DNA from 4 places in the Vibrio sp. QJM3NY_15 genome. Region 1 is predicted to be linked to each of the others. Evidence: predicted binding sites of a transcription regulator. Region 1 holds the regulator's gene; each other region holds the start of a gene.
What was found. The regulator PurR, encoded in region 1, represses purine synthesis genes. The targets are predictions, from matches to a motif close to TNANGNAAACGTTTNCNTNA.

Region 1 (7,699 bases):
TAGGTATTCACATGACTAATAGTAGGTTTGACACTATTATCACTTAATCTGCTCAATAGCGTGATATCCTTAGCCATCGCCTCACCATGAGGCATAGCTCCATTATTATAATTAAAGCGATAGGTATGTCTGAGAGTTTATTATTTCATAAAACATTTACTCACCCTACGAGCGATGAATGGGTTGTGTTTGTGCATGGCGCGGGGGGCAGCTCCTCAATCTGGTTCAAACAGATCAAAGCGTATAAACAACATTTCAACTTGCTTCTCATTGATCTGAGAGGGCACGGTAAGTCAGACAATATACTTAAAGGCCTGATTACGAACCGCTATACGTTCAAATCGGTCACGCTCGATATCCTTAAAGTACTTGATCATCTAAAAATCCGTTCAGCGCATTTCGTTGGTATGTCTCTCGGGACGATTATTGTTCGCAACGTAGCGGAATTAGCTGCAGGGCGTGTGCGTTCAATGGTACTCGGTGGTGCCGTGACTAAGCTTAATACTCGCTCTCAAGTACTAATAAAGCTGGGTAATTTAAGCAAGCACATCATTCCATACATGTGGCTATACAGCCTTTTTGCTTATGTTGTTATGCCGCAGAAAAGCCAAAAAGAATCTCGTCATCTATTTATCCGTGAAGCCAAAAAACTGTGTCAAAAAGAATTTAAACGTTGGTTCATCCTAACCGCTGATGTGAATCCTCTTATGAAGTACTTCAAAGATAGAGAGTTGCCGATCCCGACTCTTTATTTGATGGGAGAACGTGACTACATGTTCATCAAGCCCGTAAAAGAGATGGTTGAAGCGCACGAGTCGAGTGAGTTAGTGGAAATAGCGAATTGCGGACATGTGTGTAATGTTGAAAACCCTGAAGAGTTCAACCAACGTTCTATCGCGTTTATTCAAAAACAAATCCAGTGATTATCTTGGTTCGCTATCAGAACTAATAAATCGAATTAAATAAAAACGGGAAGCTAATATTAGCTTCCCGTTTTTATTTTAAGGGAGGAGTATCGATGGTTTGTTACTTGGACGCTTACTCTGGAGAAGCAGCACCACATTGCCAACAAGAACCGAATTGCGCTTCATTGACTTCATGGCACTCACCGCAACGCCACTCTTCATAGATGATCGAATCTTGCTGTTTTTGGTAGTCATTGACTATCTTACGGGCTTTACTGGCTAATTCTGGCTCATATAACCATACGTAAGGGTCAGTTTCCTCAGTGAATGGGATTTCCCCTTTCAAACCGAACAAGCCCTCACCACGGACTTCACACGCAATATTCTCACTTTCTAACAATCCACAGATGATATGGGCTTCTGTAGGATTCGATGCACTGAAGATTTTCATTGAAATAGAACCTTATTCGGCTTTGGCTTTTAGTCAGCTATATACGTTATTCCGCTATACACGTTAGTCAGCCACAGGTGCTGAGCGAAACTTACTCATCAACCATTTAGCAATAATTGGGAATACCCCCAACAAGGCAAATGACAATAGTACTGAAGGAGATACGATACCCGAAAGTGAATCAATTTCTGCGAGTTGAGTACCAGCATTCAAGAAAACCGCAGTACCTGGCAACATCCCTATTTGGCTTGTGATGTAGTAACGAGTTACCGACATTGGGGTTAACCCCATTAACAGGTTGATAAGGAAAAATGGGAAGACAGGAATCAGACGTAGAGAGAATAAGTAAAATGCCCCGTCTTTTTCAACGCCCTTGTTAATGGTTGCTAACTTGTCACCAAACTTAGTTTGGATCCAGTCACGTAACAGGTAACGGCTACTTAAGAAGGCGAGGGTTGCACCAATAGCACTTGCAAAAGATACCAGCAGTAAACTGTTCCAGAAACCAAACAAGGCAGCGCCTAACAGCGTAACAACCGCAGCGCCTGGAATTGAGAAAGCCGTAATCATGACATAGGCGACGAAGTAAATCGCAGCAGCAGCAATAAAATTGCTCTCGATGTAGTCATTCAAAACAGCTTGTTGAGCTTTCGCATTCTCAAGTGTTAGGTATTGGCCGAAATTGACGCCTAACAGGATGATGGTTACGACCAATACGATACCCAATATCATTTTATTACTCATTGATACTTCCTCTAATTTTTCAATGCATACAATTAGTATAGATAGACAGGCAAAGCATAGATTAACTTTCAACAGATATAAAAAAACTGTCAGTTTGCTTTTGATTGCTGACCATTTTTATAAATACATCTGACTACTTCACCTTGAATGGGCCGATGACAGATAGGTTCGACGTTAAACACATGTTAGATCTGATGTGTTTTTCTTTCTAAGGTAGGAGGTTGTTTTGCTTGAACAAATTCTATTTAATAAATTTTAAGGCTATAAAAAGTGACAGGAATTTGAAATACATTTGGTCTTGGTACGTTCTATATACGTAACAATCGAGACGTAAAGGTTGTTCCGATAATGATTCAGGCATAAAACTAAGGAGTTAGCTATGAAATTTTTATCATTGATTACTGTTATTGCGACTGCAGGTCTTATCTCTTTTCAAGCAACAGGTGCTGGTGTTTACCACCGGGTTGCCGCTGAGTCAAAAATATTCAAAGGTGAAACAGTATCTACTGAAAACCAAGCCTATGAAGACGGAAAGAAAATATGGCAAGATTTGAATACTAAAGAATCTTTTGAGCTTAGTCGCATTCTTCCTCAAGCTTCTGAAAAGGTAGACGTGAGATCTTTTGAAATCAAGAATGGTTCTATTAAAGTCAAAGAGATTATGGATTCTTCAGGAACCATCAATTTTGTACCCATGGTAAAAGTTGATTACAAATATTATTACCGTCCATCTTTTTAGCCAGTCCAGTGCTAGCTCTCTAGCTTAAAGGAGAGCTACTTTTTTTGTATAAAAAAAGCCGCAAGAATGCGGCTTAGTTATGTAGATAGTTTGAACTGACAATATTAATTGACGCGACTGATAAGCTCTTCACGACGTTGCTGCGGTATAACAGACCAATGAGTACCATTGATCGCACCTTCTAGCGCCCAAAGCAGCTCAATGCTGACAGAGGAAGCATGTGATTCCTTGATGGCGTTAAATGCGTTTACAGAGCCAGATTCATATAAACATTCTACAGAATCGATCCCGGCCTTTTTTAACATACGCTCGGTAGCGAGTCGAAGGTTAGGGAGGTCCTTTAATCGAGTTGGCTTAGCAGAAGATTGCTCAGCTTTCTCTTCTTTAGCAAACCCCAAAGACGTCGTAGCAAGCTGCAAGATTTTTTCTTGGTCTTGCCACAAGCCTTCCGGCAATGCGAAATACTTTGTGACGACAGGGAAACCACGTTTTTTGTAGACGTATGGTCGAAACCCTTGTTGCTCGAATTGCTTTGTTGTGTCTTTGTCCGCTCTTATGTGCAACTGGTCGTTAACAACCAGAGCAAACATCGTGTCATCAGCAAAAAGCCCGAATCCACCAAACATTGAGCGTGACTTTATTTTTCCTAGGGGCTCAAATAATTTCATTGAGTCCTTTAGTATCGGTTTATCCATGTTATCTATCTCGGTGTATTTGAACTACGCCACCAAATAAGCAGGTCCGAGAGATTAGCAAAATGTTGCAATTAAATTGTCAATAAGCCGTAAATTACTAAATTGTTAGTAATTACCGCATTTTGCCATCGGTAACCCCGCTACCATACCAACGAGTGGTTTAGGCCGGAAGCTTTGCGTCTCACTCTTTCGAGTGGTTTGCCCTGTGCGTGACTGACTGAATAGAATAAAGTTTTTGTTGAATGAGGCTCACACCTGATATTTCAAAATGTGATATTGCTTCAATTAATGATCTTGGTGTTATGCAACTGGGTTTATTTTATCTGCTTATAAAAAAAGCGCACTCAAAGGTGCGCTTAATGAAATTAAACTCGATTTATCAATTAATTTAACGTTTTAACCGTGCTTCGCTCAACAATTTCTGGGTGCATTTCGAAGACACGTTTTTCATGATCTTTATCTTTAATGCGTTCCAACAAAATTTCGAATGCATTTTTACCAACACGACGCTTAGGTTGGTGAACCGTCGTCAATGGTGGAGAGAAGTATTCCGCAAGTTCAATGTTGTCGTAACCGATAACCGAAATATCTTCAGGAATACGAATACCTTGCTGCTGCAGGCGACTCATTAGGCCAAGTGCCATTGTGTCGTTAAAACAGAACACTGCGGTAGGGCGATCTTCCATCTGAGCAATTTTATCAGCCGCAAGTACAGCGGTATCACACTCAAAGTTACCTTCAATGATGAGCTTTTCGTCGGTTGCCACCTTCGCTTCATTGAGTGCGCGTTTGTAACCCGCGATGCGTTCTACACATGCTGCTTTGTCTAAGTGGCCACTTAAACAAGCAATCTTTGTGTGACCACGTTCTAGCAAGTACTTGGTTGCTAGATAGCCGCCTTCTTCAGAGTTGTCGATGATCTTATCAGCCTGAGAGGTTTCTGGGCCCCAATCCATGACAACTTTTGGGATATCAGCATGGCGATCTAACATGCCACGAAGTTCTTCTGTTAAGTCAGAACACATAACCAAGATGCCATCTACACGTTTTTCTGCAAGCATTCGAATGTAGTCACGTTGCTTCTCATAGATACCACCCGTGTTACACAGAATCAAAGTGTAACCTTGACGGTAGCAGTAGCTTTCAACACCATCGATTACTTCAGAGAAGAAGAGGTTTGTTGATTGAGTCACTAGCATGCCGATAGTGCGTGTTGAATTGCATTTCAAGCTACGCGCTACAGCACTTGGTGCGTAGTTTAACTCGTCTACGGCTTTATTTACTTTCTCTTGAGTCGCTTCTGCAACAAAACGTGTTTTGTTGATTACGTGAGAAACGGTGGTAGTTGATACGCCTGCTAAGCGAGCGACATCTTTTATAGTGGCCATGGTTTTATCCTATTAGAAGCTACTTTCCCAAAGTACGGAATAAAGTAGCCGTTAAGCTACCTAACTAAGAGCTTAAATTTGTAGGGCTCTTTGGGGTACTAAAGTGCTAAAAAACAAAAAACCGCTATTGAGCGGCTTGTCTTAACACCGAAATGCTCTGAACTTAAATAAGCATAGCATTTCGTGAATGTTTCATATTTTATCGTTTGCGGTCACAATTTTAGACTGACTAGAAATTACTCGCAATAAAATTCACCCAGAAATCTGGGTGAATTGTCACATTCTATTGAATTTGTTTACTTAATCATCAGCGAATCTTATTCACCCGCTAAATACTGAGTGTCCAGATTACAGAAGGCCACGAGAAGAGTTGCCACAGATGCATAGAAACCGAATGAATCGATCTCACAACATTTAACGTTGAACTTTGGTACCCAAGTAAGGACTTGATGTTCAATAAATTGCTGTTGAACAGTGAACGATTTTTCTAATTCTTCTTCAAGCTCAGTGTCATTTGAACGGATGATGAGATTGCCAAGGAAATCAAGTTCGATAGCAATGTGGTCTGCTGGCTCTTTCAGATCTTGGTTAACTACCAAGTTGTGCTTAGCCATGATCTCTTCCATGTCTTTAGCTGGCTTGTCGTTTAATAGACCCGTTTCGCCGATATACATTGAAGCGTAAGGTAGAGCACCATGTTTATCTGTCTTTAAAAATAGATCGCAAAAGTCAGCAGACAGCTCTAGTTGGGCATCTTCACGTGTTTGTAGACGGTTCAATGCGTCTACCAGTTTATCAATCGCAGGCTTGAGTGTTTCGTTTTCGCCTAAACCAGTCAGGAAAGAACGGATCTCAACAGAGTGGTAGTGGTCGAGTTCTTCTTGTGTGAGCTCTTTAGCGAACAAGCTTGATAGCCACCAATAGATTTCAGCTCTTTGTTCGTTGAATGCTTTCGTATCTTTCATTTCATAGATCCTGATTTAGTCTTGTGATGTTTATATACCCAAGCATCGCGAAGTCATTTGGGTATAAGCACACCAAGGCTCAATAACAAGGTTATTTGCTAAACGCAAAGTGACTCGTTAGTCGTAATGCCTATATTGAATTGCGATGGACGATAAATAGCAAGGTTTTAGATTGTCTTGTATCAAAAAATATTCATGTTTCTCGCTTTTATCTGCTGTACCACTAGAATTGTTACTAGTTATGAATAGAATGGTTACTGAAACTATTAAATAAGAAAAGTGGTGTAGATGAGCTATCACGTATTAGTCGTAGAAGATGATGTGGTAACCCGAAGTAAGCTGGTTGGATATTTCCAGAACGAAGGTTACACAGTGAGCGAAGCGGAAAGCGGCGCTCAGATGAGAAACGTGTTGGAAGAAAACAACGTTGATCTCATTATGCTAGACATCAACTTACCAGGCGAAGATGGATTGATGCTAACTCGCGAATTACGCAGTCAATCGGACATTGGGATTATTTTAGTTACTGGACGCACGGATAGCATCGACAAAATTGTAGGCCTAGAAATGGGCGCAGACGATTATGTTACTAAACCCTTCGAACTTCGCGAGTTATTAGTTCGAGTTAAAAACTTACTTTGGCGTATTGCTGCGGCTCGCAAAACCGCGGTTGGTACGGCAGTTGAAGCTGAAGACGAATCTGTGGTTCGTTTTGGTGAGTGGACGTTTGATATCCCTCGTCGTGCTTTAAGTAAAAACGGTGAGCCAGTTAAGCTGACTAAAGCAGAATATGAGCTGCTCGTTGCGCTTTCGTCTTACCCTAACCAAGTGTTAAGTCGTGAACGTATTTTGAACATGATCAGCCACCGAGTGGATGCTCCAAACGATCGAACCATCGACGTGTTAATCCGTCGCATGCGTGCGAAGATGGAGTTTGACCCTAAGAACCCACAAATCTTTGTGACGGTTCACGGTGAAGGTTACATGTTTGCTGGTGACTGATTCTCTTCGGGAGTTCTAGTCAGCAACAAAATTTGAACGTAAAAAAGCCGAGGTATCATTGATGCCTCGGCTTTTTATTACTTGGTTTTTACCGTTAACGAATTGAACAGCTGAAACTTACTAGGTTACTCAGTTTTACTCATTCGCAGAGTTACTGATTAGCTTAGTTTATTGAGGTTGCGCTGCAGAAGCTGCGCTGTTTTCATCGACTAAGCTAGAAGCAGCAGGAAGAACAATCGGTTCTTCAACTGGGTCGCTGCTTGTGTCTAGCCAATCACGTAGGCTCTGCCAAACCAATCCCATCGTTTCGTGCCAGTAACGCTCTGTTTGTTCAAGATAGAGTGCTTTTGGCATGTACTTATTCCAAGGTTCAACAATCCCTTCTTGTGCAAGGTAGTTGGTTGGAGCGGGTAATGGTTTCATACCAGCGGCATTGAATTCATTCAGTGCGCGAGTCATGTGGCTTGCTGAAGTCACGAGCACCATTCTTTTGTTTTTCACGAACGCAGCGGCTTGGCGAGCTTCTTCCCACGTATCTTTCGCGGTTTCAAGCAGAATGATGTCAGGTTTTGCGACACCGAGTGCTAGCGCGACCTTAGCCATCATTCTTGCATTACTTACTTCAGTGCCTGCCCCATAGCCAGACAAAATAAGTTTCGCACCAGGGTAGAGGCGTAGAATGCGGATCCCTTCACTTAAGCGCATTAAACCTGTGCGGCTAAGCTCAGATGTGGGTGGTATTTGATCATCGACGACGTGACCACTTCCGAGAACCATTACGTAGTCGACGGTTTCATCGACGGGTAAAAA
Region 2 (7,699 bases), 210 kb from region 1:
TGATAAAGATCTACTGCAACCGTTAGATGCAGCGCAGCTATGGTATGAAGCAGCTTTAAAAAACAATCCTGATGCAGAAGATGGCTACAATCGCGTTCTGGAAGCACAGTTCAACCAACAGCGTGCCAAGCAAATCTCTTCGATTGAGCAGCTCAATGACAACGTCAGTGCAGAAGCCAATACAAATCCACCAACTACCTTCCCTTCGACACTAACTTCTAGAGACCAAGCGACACACTCTAATCTAACAAGCTCTGACTATATGATTGGCGCAGTGCTGGCCGTTTTGATTGCAATAGTGAGTATCAGCGCGATTCTGGTTATCTCGCGAAAGCGACAAGGCCTGAAATCTGGTGAGTTGAATCAGCAGCAACAGACACTTGAAGCACAACTTAGTGCGAAAGACTTCACCATTAAGCAGCAAAAGCGTCAGCTTCAAACCATCTACAACGAATTGAAGAAGCAGAAAAACAACAAAGGTCTGAATGCTTTGCAAGTGGCCTGTGCTCTCTTTGGCTACACACCTAGATCTATTCCTGACCAAAAAAGCATTAAGATTCGATACAAACAACTCTCTAAAATCTATCACCCTGACGGTCATGGATGTGACGAAGAAATGAAACGTTTGAACAATGCGCTAAAAACCATTTTACAAAATGTTACAAAACCGTAAACAACTACACATATTCATTTTCCAAGATCGCAAAGATACCGATTTTATTAGTGTTGCAATCGATCCCCCTCTCAAAAACGGGTAACAAACTATTAACTAATGGGTCTTACTTGTGTCATAATTTGCGCCGAAAATACACCTGACTTAAACAGGTGAGGAGAAAATATGTTCACAATAGAAGGCGTTTGTGATTGGTGCAAAAAGCCAAGCCTAGTAAAAAAGCACGACTACCTAGATGGTAAGTGTCATCATGCATGTAAAGAGTGCAATGATATTGCAACCATTGATGTTCGCCAGTTCAATATTGGTGAAATGGAAATGAGAACAAAACTCTCCCAAGCAACACTGAGATAAGTAACACCGTTGAAATATAAGAAAGCGCCTAAGGCGCTTTTTTTGTATCTGGGGTTTATCTTCTTATCTTCTTATCTTCTTATCTTCTTATCTTCTTATCTTCTTATCTTCTTATCTTCTTATCTTCTTATCTTCTATACAGGTATATACAGTACTTTTCTGAAAAAACCACTGTATACACCTGTATAGAAATCACATTTCTTCAATTTATGAGACAAAATATAAAAATCAGTCGAATTTAATTTAACAATAAGTATCAACAACTTAAACAGCACCCCCTTACTTACCTGCAATAAAACGACCAATAATCCCGCAAAAACCGCTTGATCTTATAAGCAACAAAAACTACTGTATACACATACAGCATGTATATAAGGACAGCAAAATGATTCAAGCACACGTTAAAGCCCAACACTCTAGCCCGCTAGTTCACTGCGCATTTACATCAGTTTCTCGTAAAAGCAAAAACTCAAACGAGGAAGCGTTGTTCGCAAGAATGGCGTTGCTGTCCAATCAACATCAATGGCTGCTGTTTACTGCTCAAACGCCAAGACCATCTGCTAAGCAGCTTAAGCAACACAATGTTTGCTGCGAGCGTGTTATCCATATGAAAGCGTCGAACCAAATGAATGAAGTAGAGACAGTCGAGAAAGCAATACGCTCAGGAAACGCAAGCGCAATCGTTGCGAGTACGTCGATCGACTCATTCAGCCAACAATACCTAAGAACGTTAGGCCAACGCTTTCAATGCGAAGTGTTCTTCATGGATGAAACTTCAGAGCGTATTCATTAAGCCAACCTCGCTTAACAATTTAACTCACAAACTTAAGTTAACGTAACAGCATAGCCCCAAAACACAGCCCAACAGACTGCCTTCCCCTGCCCTACAATTTGCCAATTTTCTAGCGAATAGTTAGGCGGGGGTTTTTATTTGATCAATAGATTTAGCAATCGTTTGCTTTTTATCTGGAAGCAAATAGTAGATTGGGTATAATGCCCGTCTAATCATGTGCACACCGCACTTCTCTGTATGACGTTTGATAAAAGATAGGAATGTCTAAATGAGCCTTGCTGATCAAGTTCTTGCCGTAAATGATGACCTACCAATCCGTACTGATAAACCTGTCCACAGTGGCAAGGTTCGTTCGGTCTACTGGTTAACTGAAGAAGATAGCCAACGACTAATTAAAGAGAAAGGCTACAATGTAGCGCCCGATGCGCCTTTAGCCATCATGGTGATCAGTGACCGTATCTCTGCGTTTGATTGTATTTGGCGTGGTGAAGGTAATCTTAAAGGTGTTCCAGGTAAGGGAGCGGCTCTGAATGCTATCTCTAACCACTGGTTCAAATTGTTTAAAGACAACGGCCTTGCTGACAGTCACATTCTTGATATCCCTCATCCATTCGTATGGATTGTACAAAAAGCTCGCCCAGTCATGATCGAAGCGATTTGTCGTCAATACATCACAGGCTCTATGTGGCGTGCATACGCGAACGGCGAACGTGAATTCTGCGGTATCGAGATGCCTGAAGGCCTTGAGAAAGACAAGAAATTACCTGAGCTACTGATCACGCCTTCGACAAAAGGGATTTTGAAAGGGATTCCTGGCGTTCCAGAAGCGGATGATGTGAACATCACTCGCAACAACATCGAAGACAACTTCGCAGCGTTCAACTTTACTCAAGCAAGTGACATTGCGCATTACGAGAAACTTCTAAAAGAAGGCTTCAACGTAATTAGCCAAGCGCTAGCAAAAGTCGATCAAACCTTTGTCGATACGAAATTTGAGTTCGGGTACGTGAACGATGCTCAAGGCAAAGAAAAGCTTATCTACATGGATGAAGTGGGTACGCCAGATTCATCTCGTATTTGGGATACTCAAGAGTACAGCAAGGGCAACATCGTTGAGAATTCTAAAGAAGGATTCCGCCAGTTCTTACTTAACTACTTCCCTGACGCGGATATTCTTTTGAACAAAGAACGCATGCCAGAACGTGAAGCATTAGCTCGTGACAATGAACTTCCTTTGGATGCATTGATGTCTCTTTCTCGTACTTACCTTGATATCGCATCGAAAATCACCGGTGGTGAGATTGTATTAAGCGACAATCCGAAGCAAGAAATCATTGATGTACTTCGTGCCGATTACGGACTAATTGATTAGTCGACTAATCACATACTAGAAAGCTAGCTAGTAAGCACAAATTTTAGATACTAAAAGGGCCTCAATATTGAGGCCCTTTTTACAATGTATATTTAATCAAAGCTTGATAGTGAACTCTTCACCAGAGTTATCTGCAATCACCAAATGACTACGCGATTCAATATAATCAATCTGCTCGTCTTCAAGCGAATATGGCATGACAACCTTGAGCTCATTGATCCCTTCTAGCTTGGCAAGCTTAAGCAAGGTAACAATGTTCGACTCATCACTTTTACGCGTCGACATTGATTTCAATGCCATTTGCCATAAGCGATCTTCCGGGCTGGCGAGCTCTTTAATGCTATCTCTCCAGACAGTACTGAATACTGGCGCAATAGTGGTGAGAGCTTCCAGAAAAGTCCATTTTTTACTGCATGAGGCGCCAAGAAATGTTGTGTAATCGAACTCTACACGCGTCTCTTCCTGTTTATCCATGATGTCCCCCGACACTTTGGCAACACAATATACTCAATATCTATCAACTCTTTCTTTATAGCAATAGGATATAGAAGAATGGTCTTTTATGACCTTTTGATTGGTTAAAAAGGCATATAAAAATCAAACTTGTAACATAAAAAACACTGAAAAATCATATATGCACCTATTTGATTAATATTTTAGAGATAAAACTTATCCATCTATTTTATGTCGATAATCCGACTCGCTTTCTTATATTGAATCCGCCAACCAGACCATGTTGGAAGCTCCCAACGCTTAGGCGATAGCTTTCGACTCCCCGACTGATAATGCACATGAATTAGCTTTCTTGCAGGGAAGTATTCAACATCAAGATGTAAGTCAGCAAGGCTCAATGCAAACGGGTATTTTTCCGCAAACTCTGGATATAGCCAAATTGGAATTCCATCAAACGGCATATCAGAATGTTCAAACATTTCCAACTCGCAGACATCCGTGACACCTAACACTTCAAGTTGTTCTATAAACCATAGCTCAAAGTTCATTTGGTCAATTTCTGGTCTGTATTGGACTTGTTCATCGAGCCCAAGTTTCACATACAGCTGCCAATGTTTGATTTCTTGAGTACGAGCTTGTGCAAAACCGGGAAGATGGGCGCCTTTTAACACAAGATCGACGATTGGCTTTAATGATAACTGACCTTCTGCCGCAGTAAGCTTGCTCGTAATCGTACGGCCTGCGTACACCAAAGCCATCTCAGTAAAGACGCCATCATCATTAACCACGGTTTCACCTTGTTGCCACTCTCCCATCTCCGCTTCAATCATAAGATCCAAAGGAATAGGTGCAGTGACCGTAGCTAAGGTCAGTGTTTGCTTAACGCCTCTTCCCGGCAAACTATGGGTATCAAGCACCAACATCGCTTGTGCATTGTCCGGGAAACGATTCTGACGACCGAGCACCACCTCTAACGTTCCATTAGCAAAGGCTTCTTTTCGTTTCAGTCTGCGTACGAACACCAGTTCTGGGTGAAGTTGAACAATAGTGTTAAGCAGTTCAATGCGTTGGAAACGTGACGCGACTTCTAGCTGAGGAAGCTCAAACACCTCCCGCATTTGCTTAGCCAGTCCTTGTGCTTCATTCAGTGCCTGTTGGTCGATGTCTAAATGCGGATATTCGCGACCACGCACAATCTGAATCAACAGGCTTAAATCACACCCTTCTTTCTCTTTTTGCGCTAGTGCTTCAAGATGTTCTGCATTGTTCGGTAACTGATACAAGCGAGCCGGAACGGACAGCGCCGCCGTGAGATCCACCATCGCTTCTTTAAGTGCTTTGGTTTTGATTCGCGTGACAATATCGGCATACAAAGCATCAATCGGCAGCGGGTAGAGCTTTTTGCCGTGCTCAGTGATTTGATGGTCGGTATTAATCGCTTCCATCATCAACAAGGTTTGTGTTGCGCTGTTTAACGACTTCTCGGGGATTGGATCAAGAAAATATAAGCTCTCGATCGAGTTGCCACAACATGCCGCGGCCAACATAGGTTCGGTTAATTCTTCGCGTTGCAGTTCGGGCGGTGTCACTAACTCCAACACTGCATGCTCACCATATAGACGCACACAAACACCATCCATCACCCTGCCCGCACGACCAGCTCGTTGCTTGGCACTGGCTCGTGATATGGATTTAAGCATCAGAGTCGTTCTACCGTTTCGTTGAACGGTGCGTCTTTCTAATCCTGAATCTATCACAACACCAATGTCAGGAATGGTTAACGAAGTTTCTGCCACGTTGGTGGCAAGAATGACTTTCCTCAAACTGTCGCCGTCGTTTTTAATTTCGATATTACGACCAGCGAGCGCCAAATCTCGCTCTTTATCACTGACCGATGCGTGCAGTTTCACCACTTGGATATCTGGATTCTTTGCCAAGGCTTGTTCGCATTGCACGATCTCTTTTTTACCTGGCAGAAAAACCAACATATCGCCAGAAGAAGCGATCAATTGATGATTCACTTCTTCGGCGATGCGCTGCTCTAGATGTCGAATATCAGGCAGTATTCTGGATTCGTTCGCTCGGTGTTCAATATCCACTTGATAGGTGCGACCTTCGCAGCTTATCCGACCCGCATTCAAATAGTGAGCGAGACGTTCCCCTTCGATGGTTGCAGACGTGATCACCAAGCGATGGCTCTCTTTTTGTTTCAGAATCGCCACCAGCAAATCGATATCCCAACGCCTTTCGTGAAATTCATCGACAACGATGACATCAAAGCCAGCAAGCCCATCTTCAGATAGCCAGCGCAACGCGATACCGGGAGTAACAAAAACAACATTGGTTTGCTCGTTGTATTCCGATTCAAGCTTAATCGCATAACCCACTTTACTACCAAGCTTCTCGCCCGATTGCTGTGCGAGATATTTAGCCAGTGAAGTACACGCGATACGCCTTGGTTCAACCACCAGAACTCGCCCGTGTTGGGAAGCCCAAATTGGTAAGCGCGTAGATTTACCTGATCCGGTTTCAGCCTCTACGACAAGGTGAGAATCAACGATTTGTTCGTGGAATACGTTTTGATAAGCATCGATGGGCAGTAATGACATAAAGAGGGAAAGTCGCAAAAAGTGTGAGCAAAGTATAACGAATTATGACGTTCAAATTCGATAAGTGTGGGACATGGGTAAGAATATCATTTTGTTTGCAAAGATCGGAGGGAAACTATTTACAATTGAATAACTAAACCGTTATCATTTTTCAGTTACCCTTTCTCCCATATTAGGCATCCAATGAACAACGATAAACGCCCTCTATATATCCCTTACGCTGGTCCTGCTCTACTAAGTACCCCTCTTCTAAACAAAGGCAGTGCATTCTCTGCTGAAGAACGTAGCTCTTTTAACCTTGAAGGTTTGTTACCGGAAACAACCGAAACAATCCAAGAGCAAGTTGGACGTGCGTACAAGCAATATTGTAACTTCGAAAGTGATATGGATAAGCATATCTACCTTCGTAACATCCAAGACACAAATGAAACGCTTTTTTATCGTTTAGTTCAAAACCACATTTCTGAAATGATGCCTATCATTTACACGCCTACAGTTGGCGCAGCATGTGAGAACTTCTCAAATATTTACCGTCGTGGCCGTGGTCTGTTTATCTCATACCCAAACCGCGACCGTATCGATGATCTACTGAATAATGCGACAAACCACAACGTTAAAGTTATCGTGGTTACGGATGGTGAGCGCATTCTTGGTTTGGGAGACCAAGGCATCGGTGGTATGGGTATTCCAATTGGTAAGCTAGCACTTTACACAGCTTGTGGCGGTATCAGCCCAGCTTACATGCTACCAATCGTGCTTGATGTGGGTACCAACAACCCTCAACGTCTTGCAGACCCAATGTACATGGGCTGGCGTCACCCTCGTATCACAGGTGCTGATTACGATGCATTCGTTGAAGAGTTCATCCAAGCGGTTCAACGCCGTTGGCCAGATGCTCTAGTTCAGTTCGAAGATTTCGCACAAAAGAACGCAATGCCATTGCTTGAGCGCTACAAAGATCGCATCTGTTGTTTCAACGATGATATCCAAGGTACAGCAGCAGTAACAGTTGGTTCTCTACTTGCAGCATGTAAAGCAGCAAACACCAAACTTTCAGACCAACGTATTACCTTCTTAGGTGCGGGTTCTGCTGGTTGTGGTATTGCTGAAGCCATCATTGCTCAAATGGTGTCTGAAGGTATCAGCGATGCACAAGCTCGCTCTCAAGTTTACATGGTTGACCGTTGGGGTCTGCTACAGGAAGGCATGCAAAACTTGCTTGATTTCCAACAGCGCCTAGTACAAACCAACGCGAACACCAAAGATTGGGAAAGCGACGGTACGGGTTTCTCTCTACTAGACGTTGTTCGTCATGCTAAACCAACCGTATTGGTTGGTGTATCTGGCGCACCGGGTCTGTTTAGCAAAGAAGTCATCAAAGAGATGAACCTTCACTGTGAACGTCCTATCGTATTCCCACTATCAAACCCAACAAGCCGTGTTGA
Region 3 (7,699 bases), on a different replicon from region 1:
GATGTTACAGGCGTCATGATACGAAGCGCCGGAATTAACGGATGGACTATTTCCCCGTATTCGACTTCTAGATCGATACCATTTGAACTGACTTGCCCAACTTCTAGTTTTTGAAGAGTGTCAAAGTAACTACGCGCTGATTTGTTTTGTAGTTCCTTGTCTGCAACGACTGTGGCTTGACTGTCTTTGTAGTTGACGCGGAACACTTCATTTCCTTGAATATCGAGATAACGAAGTTGTGAGTAATATTTTTGCCCACGAGCAAGCATCACCCACAAGTCTTGCAGCGCTTCTTTGTGAATCGTTGAGGGTTCTTCAATGGCACGAAGAAGGGTTTGTGAATTTGCTATAGAGGGAACGGAGTTAGATATCTGCTCTACGATGACAGAAAGCTCGTGGAAGCTGTATTCAATTTGGTTTTGACTTGATTGCTTAATATTTAGCGTGTGCTGAGCGTCTATCCGATCAAATTCAGAATTAATATAGAGGGCAGGGACTAGTCCTAGGGCAAAAATGGTACATAGAAATTGGCTGACTAGTTTTTTTATACTCGTATTCATCACTGTCCTTAAAGAATCAGCGCAATACTATATATTTTATGGGGTTTTTAATGTGATCTTGACCCAGAACTTAGAACAAGCTTTGCATATAACTATGGTTTTAGTGCAACTTTTTGCAATTAAGGTTGCTAATCGAGCAACCATTCCGTTCAGAAATGACGGCTCGAAGTAGCATACTGTTCAAGTATATCGGTTAGATCGAAAATTAATTCGCCATCATTATTTAGCTAAGGCCAACGATATTTCCTTTTTCATCAATATCTAACGACATGAACGCCGGTTTATCTGGTAAGCCCGGCATAGTCATTACATTGCCACACAAAGCGTAGATGAACCCCGCACCTGCACAAAGCTTCAGTTCTCTAACAGGAACATCAAACTGGGTAGGAGCGCCTTTAACTTGTGCTTCAGTCGAAATAGATAGCGGTGTCTTTGCCAAACATACCGACAGTCTGCTGTATCCATGTTGGTTGAATTCAGCGAGTTGTTTCTTGGCTAAAGGTGATAGCGAAATACTTGCTGCGCCGTAACCGACCTCGGCGACTGCCATCAACTTTTCTTCCAAGCTCTGCTCAGATTCATAAAGTGGTTTAAAGTCGCTCTCGTTTTCACAAGCATTGACCACGGCTTGAGCTAATAACGTCGCACCTTCTCCGCCTTTACCAAAAGCTTCGCTGATTTCAACGGTCACATTAGGGTCAAAGTCGGTGATCAGTTGTTTCAATGTGTTTAACTCTTGAATCGAATCTTGTGGGAATTGGTTGATGGCGACAACGGCAGGCACTTGGTATTGCTTAACATTGTTGATGTGCCATTTCAGATTCTCAAAGCCAGCGATAAGGGCGTCTTGGTCATCATTGAAGATTGATTCTGGTAATGCGGTGCCTGGTCTTAAATCGTATAAGCCTGAGTTGGCTTTTAGACCGCGTAATGTAGCGACTATAACAGCGCAATCAGGTTTTTTATTCGATGCTTTAACTTTGATGTTACACGCTTTTTCAAAACCCATGTCGGAGCCAAAACCGCCTTCAGTCACTACAAAATCACTCAGTTTGAGAGCAATCTTATCGGCAATAATTGAAGAGTTACCATGTGCAATGTTTGCGAACGGGCCTGCGTGAATCAGCGTTGGCACACCCTCAAGTGTTTGCATTAATGTTGGTTCAATTGAATCTTTCATTGTTACAGTCATTGCGCCTGCAACGTTGAAGTCATCTGCGGTTAATGGCATGCCTTGGTGGTTATAAGCGAGTACCACACGACCAATACGTTTTCTTAAATCTTGCAGGTCGTCAGCCAGCGCAAGAATGGCCATTAGCTCTGAAGCAGCCGAGATATCAAAGCCATCTTCGCGCTCAAAGCCGTTGATTGTTTTGTCTGCCTCGTTCTTTCCTACCGTGATCATGCGCAATGCGCGATCATTATGGTCAAGCACGCGTCGCCAAACGATTCTGCTTGGGTCTATATCTAATGCTTTTAAGCCAGAGCGCGCTTCAAAGGCTTCTAACCCTTCACGTTGCTCATGATACAAACGAGCATCAATCGCAGCAGAGGCGAGGTTATGAGCCGCTGTCACTGCATGAATATCACCTGTTAAGTGGAGATTTAACTGCTCCATTGGCGCCACTTGAGAGTAACCACCGCCAGCAGCTCCGCCTTTGACACCAAATACTGGGCCCATAGAAGGCTGACGAATACACGCCATCGCAGATTGGTTTATTTTGGCGAGACCTTGTGCAAGGCCAATTGTGGTGACCGTTTTTCCTTCACCGAGTGGCGTCGGTGTAATCGCAGTCACAACGATCAATTTGCCGTCTTGTTGGTCAGAGAGGCGTTCAAGTGACGTAAGAGAAACCTTAGACTTGTAAAGCCCAAGGGGTTGATGTTCGTCATGATTCAGGCCAGCTTGCTTGGCAATCTCACTGATGTTTTTAAGGGGAGTTGAGCGACAAATATCAATATCAGATAGCATATTTGCTCCTTATATCAGAACCGAAAGGTGTTACGTAAACGTTTGCGTGGCGATGGTACTGTATAATTTGACCAAGTAAAGGCAAACCACACGAATTATGTGCTGGAAGATAACAGATCTAAACAGTCATTGCGCGAGATCAAATCTTAATCTGACAAAAAATCAGATTTGATTAGGTGTTGCGCCATTCACATAACTCACCAATAGAAAAAGGGCTGCATATAGCAGCCCTATTAGGAATTGGTCATCTTAGAATGCTTCACTAACCCGTTGGAATCAGTGCCTCAATCTAGATTAGCGATCCCAGTATGTTTCTTCTAAGCTATCTTCGCGTTCCGGTAGGGCACGAGAAAGGCGAGGTGAGTGTTGAGTCAATACCTCGTAGCTTACACGGTTAGCGTACTTACAAATTTGAGACAGTGACGAGTAAGTCAGACAAGCGTGCTCGTGTTTCTCTGAGTTTGGTACATTCACGTAGTGGTAGCTGTTTGCTGCCATATCGTGTAGCAGTGCAGAAAGCGCACCGTCGCCTGCGCCATTGGTGTTCTTAATCTCAAGTGGGCCACCTAGGTAAGGGCCAATGTGAGAATATACTTTTACTGGGTCTACACAATCTTGCTTACGCATAGCACGGCTGAATTCGTATTTATTGAACTCAGGGATGTTACCCGGTAACAATGGCAGTGTGGTTTCGCGTTTCGCTGGTTCGTCAGTGTAACCTGCCATGTACAAGCCAACAGGGCCCGCGGTACATAAAACAAGGTCAACCCACTCAAGCGCTTTATTCGCAGCAAGTAATGGATCTTTCTCACCCGTTAATGCTTCACCTTCGTCTTCGTTCATCGCGACGATAGTAACGTTTTCTTTCAGGTATTCTTGCCACCATTCAGCATTACCTTCGATCACGTATTTAGTACCAAGCGTCAGTACAACAGGCACATTGTGTGCTTTCGCATATTCAATCGCTTTTTGTACGGCTTTAGGCATTGGATCTTCAGGCTTACCGCGCATTAGGTATGAAGATACAACTAATGCAGAGGCTTTTTCGAAAATTTGTTCAGGAATACTTTCAGGAAGCAGTTGATTCATGTGTCCTTCGTTGATCGCAAACGTACGTTCGCCATCTTCGGTAATTAGCGTGTAACAACGACCAATTGGACCATCAACTGTTTGTAGGTGGTTTAAGTTCATGCGAGAAGAGGTACGGCAAAGGTATCGGTAACCAAACGAACCCACTTCGATTTTCTTAGACATAACGCCAAGCAGAACTGATTTACTGTCTGCAAGAACAGAGTAGTTGTGTAGCGTGTTACCAATGGTATCGCCAGGGTATTGATGCGTAATCAAACCACGTTCAACTAGCTCTTCGTAAAGGGCATCGGCTTTACTTTCTTCCAATACAAGCGAGTGACCTTTACTCAGCTCGTATTTTTCTAGGAACTCGTTGTCAACACGGGCTTCGATATCAACAATCGTTTGACCTATACCGACAACTGTTGCGCGGTGTAGCTTAGGTGTTTGTTGAATTTGGTTGACCAACGGATCACGGGCGTGAGTTGGAAAGTAGTGCTTAGATTTACGCTGTCCAGGAAATTTCATATGACAAATACAGTGAAAAAATTTTGCCGCATGATATCACATTTTGTTTCTGTTTCTTTCATTTTTATTACATTTTGAATCACCTGCACAATGTCTGTACAGGTGATTCAAGCTCGTTATTCCGTAGGGACTAACGTAGCAGGATCGACGTAAGCCTTTGTACCCCATAGAGGAACAGTGGAAAGGCTGTGTTTGAAACTACCCTCTGTTTCTTTTGTGGTGTAAGACAAGTAGAGCAATGATTGATTCTCTGCGTCGTAGATGCGGCGAACTTTCATTGTTTTGAAAAAGATACTTTTCGATTGCTTGAATACCACTTCGCCGGATTTGCTCTTGTCTATTTGAGCAATCATTTCTGGTGTGATTTCACCTGTTTGACGACAAGAGATAGAGCTATCACTTGGATCTGACAGGCTAAGGTTTGCTTCGATGGATGCGATATGACAAGTTACACCTGCGATCTTGTCGTCATCTAGAGAAGACATCTTGATATCTTTCATGGTGAAGAAACCGAGAGATACGTCGCCAACTTCATTGTCTGAGCAGCCAGCCAACAATGTCATGATACCAACTGCTATTAAGGCTTTTTTCATAAGAAGTCCTTTTTATTTATATAGTTCTGTTTACTATAGGAATATTGAAAGCGTGAATACGAGTGTAGAGCTTTTCACCGAGTTCTTAAAGGATGTTGTTGGAGAATGAAAAATATGAAGCATTTAAAGTACTTGTTGGCCTTGGTCATGCTCTGTATGCTCTCTGCTTGTAGCTCGGCACCTCAGTCGACCATATGTCTTCCAAATAACTGTGATATTTGGGGATACTAAACGTAGGTACTAATAGAATGAATAACGAAATACCTGAAAATGCACATAAGAAAAACCAATGGCTATTCAGCCAACTCGATATTGCGTACCCCGCAAAAGAGAGCCTTCTCGGTCGAGACCTCTACAAAAGCAAACTTCCTCAAAAAACATATCAACTTCTTCCTCAAGATCAAACTCCTAGCCAATTAGATGAATTACATAAAGTCGACTTTCATAAGCTGACGGTTCTATTCTCGCTTAACCAAGCTAGCGCGTATCAAGATGAAACGGAAAGAGCGCATATTTTGGAGTTCTTAAGCCAAATAATGCTATCGGAAGAACATGAACTATTTGTAGGTACCAAGAACGGTGATGTGGTAGCGAGTGCGATTGTTACAGCGACTGACGATTCACTGCTGATCTCAGATGTTGTAAACCAGCATGATCAAGACTGTATTGGGTTTGCTAAACAGTTACTCGAATTTTGGGCACAAGATCAAGGTTCTAGCCATAAAGTATGGTTGGAAAGCTAAAGAACCTTTGATAAAGCGTTAATCTGAGTACAATACACCGTCTTTTAAACAGGGTCCGGTATGTACAAGCTATTGATATCAATCGCTGTATTGTGTGTTAGCGCTTTTTCTACAGCTACTTACGCTAACAACTGGGATATCAAGCACATCCTAGTTATCCACTCCTATGGACCTTCCTACCAATGGACCGCCGATTTCCAAAAGGGAATCGATAACGCGTTCAATCAATCTCAAGTCGAAGTTAAACTTTCAATTGAGTATCTAGATACCAAGCGTATCAACAGTCCAGAATATTACGACTCGCTTGTCGATTACTTTAAAGCTAAGTATTCAGGTTATCACTTGGATGGTGTCATTGTTACCGATGATAACGCAGCAAATTTTCTTGAATCCATCAGCTCTTTAATTGACCGAAATACACCTGTTGTTGCGGTTGGCATTAATGATACCAGTACAGACATGTACGCGGTTACTGACAGAGCAACCGTGCTTCACGAGAATGATCATATCGACATTAACATCGAGTTGATTTCACAGTTAAGGCCAAACCTTAAGAACCTGTACTTTGTAAATGATTACAGTGTCACTTCTGAATTGATTCGTAAAGAAGTACAAAAGGTGATGGTTGGTTTTCCCGATATCAATTTGGTTGAAATTCGAAATCAAACCCTTGAAGAGACGAGACAGTACTTAAAAACTATCTCCGTTGATGATGCTGTTCTGCTCAGCCACTACAACACGGAACTCGCACAAGGCGTTTATCACTCTTATCAAGAGATCGCTGAAACCTTGTCAGTATCGAGCGCGGCTCCTGTGTTCGCACTATGGCAGTTCAATATCTTAGGTGACGTGTTGGGCGGTTATGTTAATCACTCACAAAGTATGGGCGAAGAAGCCGTTGATGCGTTAGACAAGTACGTATCGCTTGGTTTCTCTTCACCGTTGGTACCGGGTGACAACATACGTTTCGTATTCAATTATCCGGCGATGAAAAAGTTCGGCATCGGTGAGAGTGCGTTACCTGAAGAATCTGTTGTCATCAATGAACCTTCTTCTTTTATTCGTAAGAACTTCCAACTGCTGATGGGCTTGACCATGGTGATTGCGGGCTTAAGCCTGATTATCTTGATGCAGTTCATTACGTTGCGTCAAAAGAAAGAGCTGGCAAAGAAGAACAAGCGGATTCTCGCTCTGCAGAAGCAAACACTGAACGTTCAGAAAGACATGATTCATGTATTAGGTGAAGCCATTGAAACGCGATCTGGCGAAACGGGTAATCACGTAAAGCGTGTTGCGAAGTTATCAGCACTTTTGGCGAAACATCGAGGTTTAAGTCACCGTGAAGTAGAAATGCTTGAAATCATCAGCCCGATGCACGATGTAGGTAAAATCTCAGTGCCAGAATCGATTCTCGACAAGCCAGGTAAACTAACGGATGAAGAATGGGAAGTGATGAAGTTGCACACAACGGCAGGCTACAATTTGCTGATCAGTGGAGCGGGTGACATCACTAACTTAGCTGCGATTATCGCCAATGAGCATCACGAGCGATGGGATGGTGAAGGATACCCAAATGGTAAGGCTGCTGATGAAATCCATTTGTTTGCACGCATTACTGCCGTAGCCGATGTTTTCGACGCCTTGTTGAGCGCACGTTGCTATAAAGAGCCGTGGCCGTTAGAAATGGTTGTAGACCTATTTGAACGAGAGTGCGGTCGACAGTTTGATCCTGAGCTTGCCAAGCTATTGCTGGACCATTTACCAGAGTTTGTTGCGATCAGAGACACTTACCCAGATAGTTCCAATTCAGAACTAGTTGCTTTAGCTGCTACTTCTCAACAAGCAAACTGTGCGTGATTTTAGCTCATCATAGGGTGAGCTGAACCATTTCTCCCACCATTCTTTCTACGCTACATATTCTACTTGTTTATATTTGTGCTTGAGACTAATTATCATTTATAAAATATCGGACTGAAAACACTATTCATATATCTCTAAGTTAGATGAAAATGCTTAAGCATATTGAATCATAAGGTGATCAGCTGCATATTTTGCAAAGAAAAATAACTAAGTTTAGGTAAAGTGTTAGCTTAATCATGCCGAGCCTGAAGATAACCTTATAGGATAAAGCTTGGATTCAAAGCGAGTGAAATTTCTATGCGGTTGGAACAAACTAAGTGTGTAATTTTTGATTGTGACGGAACGTTAATCGATAGCGAAAGACTGTGCTGC
Region 4 (7,699 bases), 950 kb from region 1:
GAACTACTGGTTATTGCTGAATGTACCGCTCGTACTAGGGCGACTTGCATCACCTATGGCTGCGACTACGACAGAGCCAGTATCGCCTATTCACATGGTGGCAACGGTTGCTGCACTAGTATGTGGTTTGTGGATCTTGGTAGAGTGCGGTTTGATGAAAGGCACTGAAGGCCGCAATGATTACGGTGAAGATCCAGTTTAAAGATTGGATGATTCATCAGTAAAAAGGGAGCATTGCGCTCCCTTTTTTGTTCTAAGGCATTTTGTTTTTAATGCGTTTTTTACAAATACATTTTGGCTCTTAGTACATTTTTGGTTCTGTATTGGGTCTAAAAGGCACGACATTTTCAGGCAGAGGCTCTTCAAAACTGCAACGACCTTGAAGCGCGTCTTGGAACTTACACACTTGGCAGCTTAATTCTTGCATCAGTACGACATTGGCATGATGTGGGTTTTTACAACGACTAACCACTAAGTCTATGTGGCTCTGCTGGGCTCGAAGCCTGTCTTGCATGGTTTCAGAGGCCGAACAGATCATCTGTTCGCACATCTCATGTTTGAATTGATTGAATGCTTTCGGATCGCTTTTCGCGAGTTGAACAAGTTCATCAAAGGGGGGCAGTTTTTGATCTGGCTGTGGATGTCCCATCTTTCCTTCCTTAGCATTAAGCATGTTTCATATGCTTTAAGCTTAAGAAAGAAATCTGTACAAATTTTGTTCTATTTTTATTTTCTCAATATTGAGACAGTATTAGTAACTTGGCGTTAGGGTATAAGTACAACGACGTTCGCCAGTAATGATGTGCTCAGTGCGGCTTACATGACATTCATCTTTGAGTAATTCTTTGAAAACATTGAGTTCTGATTGGCAGAGGCTAGGGCAACGAGTTGCAGCCTTACAGATAGGGCAGTGGTTTTCGATTAAGATGTAGTGATCGCCTTGATCTTGAAGTTCAGCCATATACCCTTCTTCTTCTCGAAGTTGGGTTAGCTTTTCAAGTTTACTCAGTAGATTGTCGCAGCCAGATAGGGCCGTTTGATATTGTTTTAACGTGTGTTGTTCACGTTCCGCGGCCACCTTAGCTAGCCCCTCTTTACCAAACAGGTTTTCGACAGCATCTATCACTTGAATCGTGAGCTCACCGTGACGATCTGAAAATTGACCATGACCTTGCTGAGTCAGTGACCAATGGCGAGTTGGGCGACCTACTTTTACTTTGACGTCATGAAACGCAAGAATACCGTCATCTTCCAAACTTTGTAGGTGCTGTCTGGCACCCATTGTCGTCATGCCAAATTCTTCTGACAGTTGTTTCGCGGTTACCGCACCTTGACGCTTAATGGTCTGTAAGATTTTGTCGCTTGTTTTCATACTATCCCTACCTCATGAACCTTACTATTATGAGGCAAGGTGTTTATAAAGCAAACCATTTACTATGGTGCAGATGAAATGCACAGGTTCTTGATGGCCAATAAAACAAAAGGCTGATACTTGGTATCAGCCTTCGCGTGTTCTGTTGAACCTAGTTTAGGTTTACAGGATGTGACCAATCACTTCTGGGTCTTTACGCTCCAGGTAGTGAATAGACTTGATGCGACGAATGGTACGGCAGCGGCCACGGATAAGCAGTGTTTCTGTGGTTGCGATATTGCCTGTACGAGTGATGCCTTCTAGCAGGTCACCCTTAGTAATCCCCGTTGCAGAGAACACAACGTTGTCGCTACGAGCCATGTCTTCCATCTTCAACACGATACCCGCCGTTACGCCCATCTCAGCACAACGCTCTAATTCAAGCTCACCGTGTTTACGGTTCTCTTCTGTATCGCCTTTTACTTCATGACGAGGAAGCAGACGTGCGTGCATGTCGCCGTCGAGTGCGCGAATAACCGCAGCTGACACGACACCTTCAGGAGCACCACCGATGCAGTACATGACGTCAACTTCGCTGTCTGGCATACACGTTAGGATAGAAGCAGCAACATCACCATCCGGCACTGCGAATACACGAACGCCCATCGCCTGCATGTTAGCAATCACTTGATCATGACGTGGTTTAGCAAGAGTGGTTACTACTAGTGTATCGAGTGTTTTACCTAGTGCTTTCGCAATGTTTTCTAGGTTTTCTGTCAGTGGCAGTTCTAGGTCAATCACGCCTTTTGCGCCAGGGCCAACAACTAATTTCTCCATGTACATGTCAGGCGCTTTAAGGAAGCTGCCTTTTTCGCCTGCAGCCAATACCGCCAATGCATTTGATTGGCCCATTGCTGTCATGCGTGTCCCTTCAATTGGGTCAACGGCGATATCTACAGCATCACCACCAATACCGACGTTTTCGCCGATGTATAGCATAGGTGCATCATCGATTTCACCTTCGCCAATAACGATCTCACCGCTAATTTCGGTTTTGTTCAGTAGGCTACGCATTACTTCTACAGCAGCGCCATCTGCAGCGTTTTTATCGCCGCGGCCAAGCCACTTGTAACCAGCTAGTGCTGCACCTTCAGTGACACGAGAGAATGACATTGCTAAATCGCGTTTCATGCGGACTCCAAAATTTTCAAAGGGGGAATAGAAATTTCGCGGCGAATTTTACCATATCCCAAAGGAAACGTTTGCCTTTTTGTTTTTGGGGGATTGCTCTCGATCAATTTGCAGGTGAAAACAGGTAATATTCATCAAAATAATCAGTCTGTTGTCGCGCTAGTAATAATTCACGTCAATATTCGGTAAAAAGCGCTGTTTTTTTCATCGAATGGCGCAAAATATCGAATATATAGAGTGTTTATCCTTGCTCTGCTGAGTAGAATGGGGAAATAAGTGGAGTAGACCTTCACCATCAAATGGATAACTTAAAGGTAGGCCAGAATGTCTTTTGAAGTACTAGAGCAGCTAGAAGCAAAAATTCAAACAGCAGTAGATACAATTGCACTTCTTCAAATGGAAGTGGAAGAGCTTAAAGAAGAGAAAGAAGCACTAGCAACAGAAGCTGGTGAGCTAAAAGCAAGCCGTCACGACCTAGAGCAAAAAACTCAGCAAATGCAGGAAGAGCACTCTGCATGGCAAGATCGCATCCGTAACCTTCTAGGTAAAATGGATGACGTTGAGTAATTGACTCTTCAGATTTAAAAAAACGCCCGCTACTGAGTAGCGGGCGTTTTTGTTTGTATTATTATGCTTTGTGTTCTTATGGTTTTTTAATTATTTGAAGCTGAGTGAGCTACTCGACCTCTTCTTCCTCAACATCCAAATCAAGCTCAACATCCAAAGGCTCAGCAGAAAGAATGATGCCCGTGTTGTCCGCGTAGAGGTAATCTTCCGGCAAGAAAGTAACGCTGCCAAAGTTGACCGGCACGTCTAATTCGCCGACACCTTCTTGGCTCGCACCTACAGGAATAGAGGCCAAAGCCTGAATACCAAGGTTCATGTCTTCTAGCTCATCGACTTCGCGTACGCAGCCGTAAACCACAATACCTTCCCACTCATTGTCTTCGGCAAGCAATGCTATTTCAGCATCGATCAGCGCTTTTCTCAGTGAGCCGCCACCATCGATCAACAACACCCGCCCCAGACCATCTTGTTCTAATACAGACCGAATCAATGCGTTGTCTTCAAAACATTTTATCGTCGAGATCTGTCCGGCGAATGACGCTCGTCCACCGAAATTACTGAACATTGGCTCCACGACATCAACTTGATCCAAATATATGTCGCACAGTGCTGAAGTGTTGTATTCCATTAGCATACCTTTTGAACAATGAGCTTACTTTGAGTATATCGGTGCTTGATCCCTTTGCAATGATTAGTCTTAATTAACTCAATAGAGTTTGAGCTACGACAACCCCTGCAAACAGTAGATTAGTCACCAGTGAACATTTCACAATAACGGGCATCATTGGGGCAATCTGAGCCGGTTTTTCGGTTTCCCAAACGGCTTTGCCATGCTTGTACACAATAATAATGCTGAGTAAAAACGGTAGGCTAATCCAGACCGGTTTTTCTTGAATCAGTAGGTAGATGGCGAAAGACGCAAGCGCCAAACCGAGTAACGCGAAATGGTACTGCTTAGCTTTACGTTGCCCTAGACGAACGGCCATGGTGCGTTTGCCACATTCGCTGTCGTTTTCAATATCACGCATGTTGTTGATGTTGAGAACGGCAACCGCCATTAGTCCACAGCCTAGCGCTGGAAGGAACAGGCTGGGTTCTACATGGCCGGTATGTAAGAAGTAAGTACCTGAAACCCCTAACAAGCCAAAGAAGATAAACACCGACAAGTCGCCAAGGCCAATATAACCATAAGGCTTATTACCGACGGTATAGGCAATCGCTGCGACAATCGCTAAAACACCCAAAGCAATGAAAGATAAGATGCTTTCGAGTGAACTCAGTGCATGAAAAATAAGAATCAACCCTGCGATTACCGTAAATACGATATTGAGAATGATCGCTTGTTTCATGGTTTGGGCGGTGACAGCGCCTGACTGCATGGCTCTCATCGGGCCTAGGCGTTTGTCGTTATCCGTGCCTTTAACCGCATCGCCGTAGTCATTCGCTAAATTCGACAAAATCTGTAATAGCGTGGCAGTTAAAAATGCCAGCAGGGCTATCGACAAAGAAAATTGGTCGTTGGCGAACGCTAAACTACTTCCTGTAAGAATAGAGACAAGTGCGAGAGGCAGAGTTTTTGGTCGTGCGGCATCAAGCCAAATCAGTAGAGATTGTTTCATCGTAGGTCTAATTCTTTGTAAGTCTTCGTTTCATACTGTGATTTGAGTATACGCCCATTTTTCGGGTAATAAAAAGCCCACTCGAAAGTGGGCCTTGAATTCGCTTATTAGCTGCTATTTCTTTGAGATAGAGCAATAAGTTGGAGTTTCCTGTGCTACAGGATGAAGCGGCTTAGGTCTTCGTCTTCTACGAGCTCGCCAAGCTTAGATATTACATAAGCTTCATCAATCACCAATTTGCTGCCTGCTCGGTCTGTTGCGTCGAATGAAATCTCATCCATTAGGCGCTCCATGACGGTATGTAGACGACGCGCACCGATGTTTTCAGTAGTTTCGTTCACACGCCATGCTGCGTCAGCAATTTGGTTGATGCCATCTTCAGTGAACTCAATGCCGACATCTTCTGTTTTCATCAGGGCAATGTACTGCTCGGTCAGTGATGCTTTTGGCTCAGTAAGAATACGTTTGAAGTCATGTGCAGAAAGCGCTTCAAGTTCAACGCGGATTGGCAGACGACCTTGCAGTTCAGGGATCAAGTCTGATGGCTTAGCCACTTGGAATGCACCTGAAGTGATAAACAAGATGTGGTCAGTTTTAACCATACCGTGCTTAGTTGATACTGTGCTGCCTTCGATAAGAGGAAGCAAGTCACGTTGAACACCTTCACGAGATACATCTGGGCCTGAGCTGTCGCCACGCTTACAGATTTTGTCGATCTCATCGATGAATACGATGCCGTTGTTTTCAGCGTTGAAGATCGCGCTCTCTTTTAGCTCTTCTTGGTTCACAAGCTTCGCAGCTTCTTCTTCAGTCAGTGCTTTGAATGCGTCTTTGATTTTCATCTTACGCTTTTTCTTGGTGTCGCCAGCGAGGTTTTGGAACATGCCTTGTAGCTGGTTAGTCATCTCTTCCATGCCTGGAGGTGACATGATTTCAACACCCATTTGTGGCGCCGCTACATCAACTTCGATCTCTTTGTCGTCTAGCTTACCTTCGCGCAGTTTCTTGCGGAAAATCTGACGAGTGTTTGAAGAGGTGGTTTCTTCCGTTGATTGCTCGTTCTGACCCCAAGCATCGCGTGCTGGTGGTAGAAGGGCATCAAGAATGCGTTCTTCAGCTTGTTCTTCAGCGCGGTATTGTACTTTTTCCATCGCTTGCTGGTGCGTCATCTTGATCGCAACGTCCGTTAGGTCACGGATGATGGTTTCAACTTCTTTACCTACGTAGCCCACTTCAGTGAACTTAGTCGCTTCTACTTTGATGAAAGGCGCGTTTGCTAGTTTCGCTAGACGGCGAGCAATTTCAGTTTTACCTACACCGGTAGGGCCAATCATCAGGATGTTTTTTGGTGATACTTCAACACGCAGGCTTTCTTCAAGCTGCATACGACGCCAGCGGTTACGTAGTGCGATAGCAACTGAACGCTTAGCGTTGTCTTGGCCGATAATGTGGCGATTGAGTTCGTGAACGATTTCGCGAGGAGTCATCTCAGACATGGTTTTTCCTTAATTCTTTAATCACTGTTGAATACAACGTTATTGATGGAAGCGGTCGCTACTCTGGCTTTGGCAGCTCAACGGTGCTCTCTAGTTCTTCAATAGTGTGCTGATGGTTGGTGAATACACAGATATCGCCAGCAATGTTCAGCGACTTTTCTGCAATTTCACGCGCATCTAAATCTGTATTTTCTAATAGTGCAGTAGCCGCTGCTTGAGCGAAGTTACCGCCCGAACCGATCGCAATCAGGTCGTTCTCTGGTTGAACTACGTCACCGTTACCAGTGATGATCAATGAAGCAGTTTCATCCGCTACTGCTAGCAGTGCTTCTAATTTACGTAGAGCACGGTCGCTACGCCAATCCTTCGCCAGCTCAACGGCAGCTTTGGTTAGGTGGCCTTGGTGCATTTGCAACTTGCTTTCAAATTTTTCGAATAGCGTGAAAGCATCAGCCGTACCGCCAGCAAAACCAGCCAGTACTTTGTTGTTGTATAGGCGACGTACTTTACGGGCATTGCCCTTCATTACGGTGTTGCCTAGAGATACTTGTCCATCACCCGCGATGACGACTTTATTATTACGACGTACAGATACAATGGTAGTCACGAGTAGGGCCTCTTAATATTTCTTATCTTTGGGTATAAAAAGTATATGAGGATGGTGCTCGGATAATTCAAGGAAGGTCGAGTGATGTCGCGCAACTTATCGGCGGAAGTTGTAAGGAAATTTGGTTAAAGGGCGAAGGGATAAAAGAAAACCTCCACAATGGGAGGCTTTCGGTGTTTGTTTTTTGGCTTTTGCTAAGATTAAGACTGCGACTGAATCTAAAACTACTCGGTGTCTTTCCAAATAGCACAAGGTTCGATTTTTGCTCGCTGTAGTTTGTGGCGATCGCGCTCGGCGTCACGCTTAAACTTGTATGGCCCTAGAACCACACGATACCAGCTACTGCCGTCTTTCTTACGGATTTCACTCGAGATACCTTGGAAAGCAATATCCAATTTACGCGCATCTGCCTGAGAAGCTGTTTTGTAAGCGCCACACTGCATGATGTAAGGGATCTTCGAGATCTCTTGCTCTTTGGCTTTAACTTCAATTTCGCGACTTGGCAGCGTTTCAACGTAGTCCCACTTCTCTTCTGGAGGTGGTGGAATCACTTTCGTTGGTTTTGGCTTAGGTTTCGGCTTGCTCACCTCTGGCACTGGTGTTGGCGGCTCAGGATCGTTACTCAATAAGTAAAGTCCGTAACCAAAACCACCGGCAAGGAGGATCGCCAAAAGACCACTGCGCCAAGGTTTACGGCGAGGGGCTTGTTTCTTGGTCGGTTTTTTCGTGCCACGACCGCGCTTTACATAATCTCTATTAGCCACAAGACAATTCAATAGTTGATAGTTCTGCTCTCATGGTAATCCAGATTGCGCGAGGATAATAGTGCAGAAATGGAAGCGGCACATCAAAATGTGCCGCAGGTTTG

Region 2: AC3CKG_RS09840 (phosphoribosylaminoimidazolesuccinocarboxamide synthase) is a predicted target of PurR. The motif match lies at 1,971-1,990, and genes of this name have one in related genera.
Region 3: AC3CKG_RS23880 (formate--tetrahydrofolate ligase) is a predicted target of PurR. The motif match lies at 2,563-2,582, and genes of this name have one in related genera.
Region 4: glpX (class II fructose-bisphosphatase) is a predicted target of PurR. The motif match lies at 2,602-2,621, and genes of this name have one in related genera.

Annotation. Positions count from the first base shown of each region.
Region 1 covers NZ_CM173517.1:2,408,643-2,416,341, reverse strand. The annotation lists gene AC3CKG_RS10760 (alpha/beta fold hydrolase) at 126-923, shown strand; gene AC3CKG_RS10755 (putative signal transducing protein) at 1,039-1,356, opposite strand; gene AC3CKG_RS10750 (TVP38/TMEM64 family protein) at 1,420-2,100, opposite strand; gene AC3CKG_RS10745 (DUF3316 domain-containing protein) at 2,480-2,839, shown strand; gene AC3CKG_RS10740 (TfoX/Sxy family DNA transformation protein) at 2,944-3,534, opposite strand; cyclic di-GMP riboswitch class I at 3,662-3,747, opposite strand; gene purR (HTH-type transcriptional repressor PurR) at 3,918-4,922, opposite strand; gene torD (molecular chaperone TorD) at 5,240-5,887, opposite strand; gene torR (two-component system response regulator TorR) at 6,176-6,889, shown strand; gene elyC (envelope biogenesis factor ElyC) at 7,058-7,699, opposite strand, start outside.
Region 2 covers NZ_CM173517.1:2,201,044-2,208,742, forward strand. The annotation lists gene AC3CKG_RS09825 (tetratricopeptide repeat protein) at 1-673, shown strand, start outside; gene AC3CKG_RS09830 (hypothetical protein) at 839-1,027, shown strand; gene AC3CKG_RS09835 (SulA-like leucine-rich domain-containing protein) at 1,413-1,820, shown strand; gene AC3CKG_RS09840 (phosphoribosylaminoimidazolesuccinocarboxamide synthase) at 2,089-3,192, shown strand; gene AC3CKG_RS09845 (hypothetical protein) at 3,289-3,666, opposite strand; gene AC3CKG_RS09850 (helicase-related protein) at 3,870-6,254, opposite strand; gene AC3CKG_RS09855 (NAD-dependent malic enzyme) at 6,438-7,699, shown strand, end outside.
Region 3 covers NZ_CM173518.1:1,710,437-1,718,135, reverse strand. The annotation lists gene AC3CKG_RS23885 (GGDEF domain-containing protein) at 1-560, opposite strand, end outside; gene AC3CKG_RS23880 (formate--tetrahydrofolate ligase) at 784-2,532, opposite strand; gene AC3CKG_RS23875 (inosine/guanosine kinase) at 2,827-4,131, opposite strand; gene AC3CKG_RS23870 (CreA family protein) at 4,248-4,724, opposite strand; gene AC3CKG_RS23865 (hypothetical protein) at 4,973-5,467, shown strand; gene AC3CKG_RS23860 (HD domain-containing phosphohydrolase) at 5,528-7,324, shown strand; gene AC3CKG_RS23855 (HAD-IA family hydrolase) at 7,625-7,699, shown strand, end outside.
Region 4 covers NZ_CM173517.1:3,361,874-3,369,572, reverse strand. The annotation lists gene AC3CKG_RS15200 (DUF805 domain-containing protein) at 1-202, shown strand, start outside; gene AC3CKG_RS15195 (DUF3135 domain-containing protein) at 302-649, opposite strand; gene AC3CKG_RS15190 (helix-turn-helix transcriptional regulator) at 752-1,372, opposite strand; gene glpX (class II fructose-bisphosphatase) at 1,535-2,542, opposite strand; gene zapB (cell division protein ZapB) at 2,867-3,109, shown strand; gene rraA (ribonuclease E activity regulator RraA) at 3,219-3,737, opposite strand; gene AC3CKG_RS15170 (1,4-dihydroxy-2-naphthoate polyprenyltransferase) at 3,811-4,728, opposite strand; gene hslU (ATP-dependent protease ATPase subunit HslU) at 4,884-6,224, opposite strand; gene hslV (ATP-dependent protease subunit HslV) at 6,283-6,831, opposite strand; gene AC3CKG_RS15155 (SPOR domain-containing protein) at 7,056-7,595, opposite strand.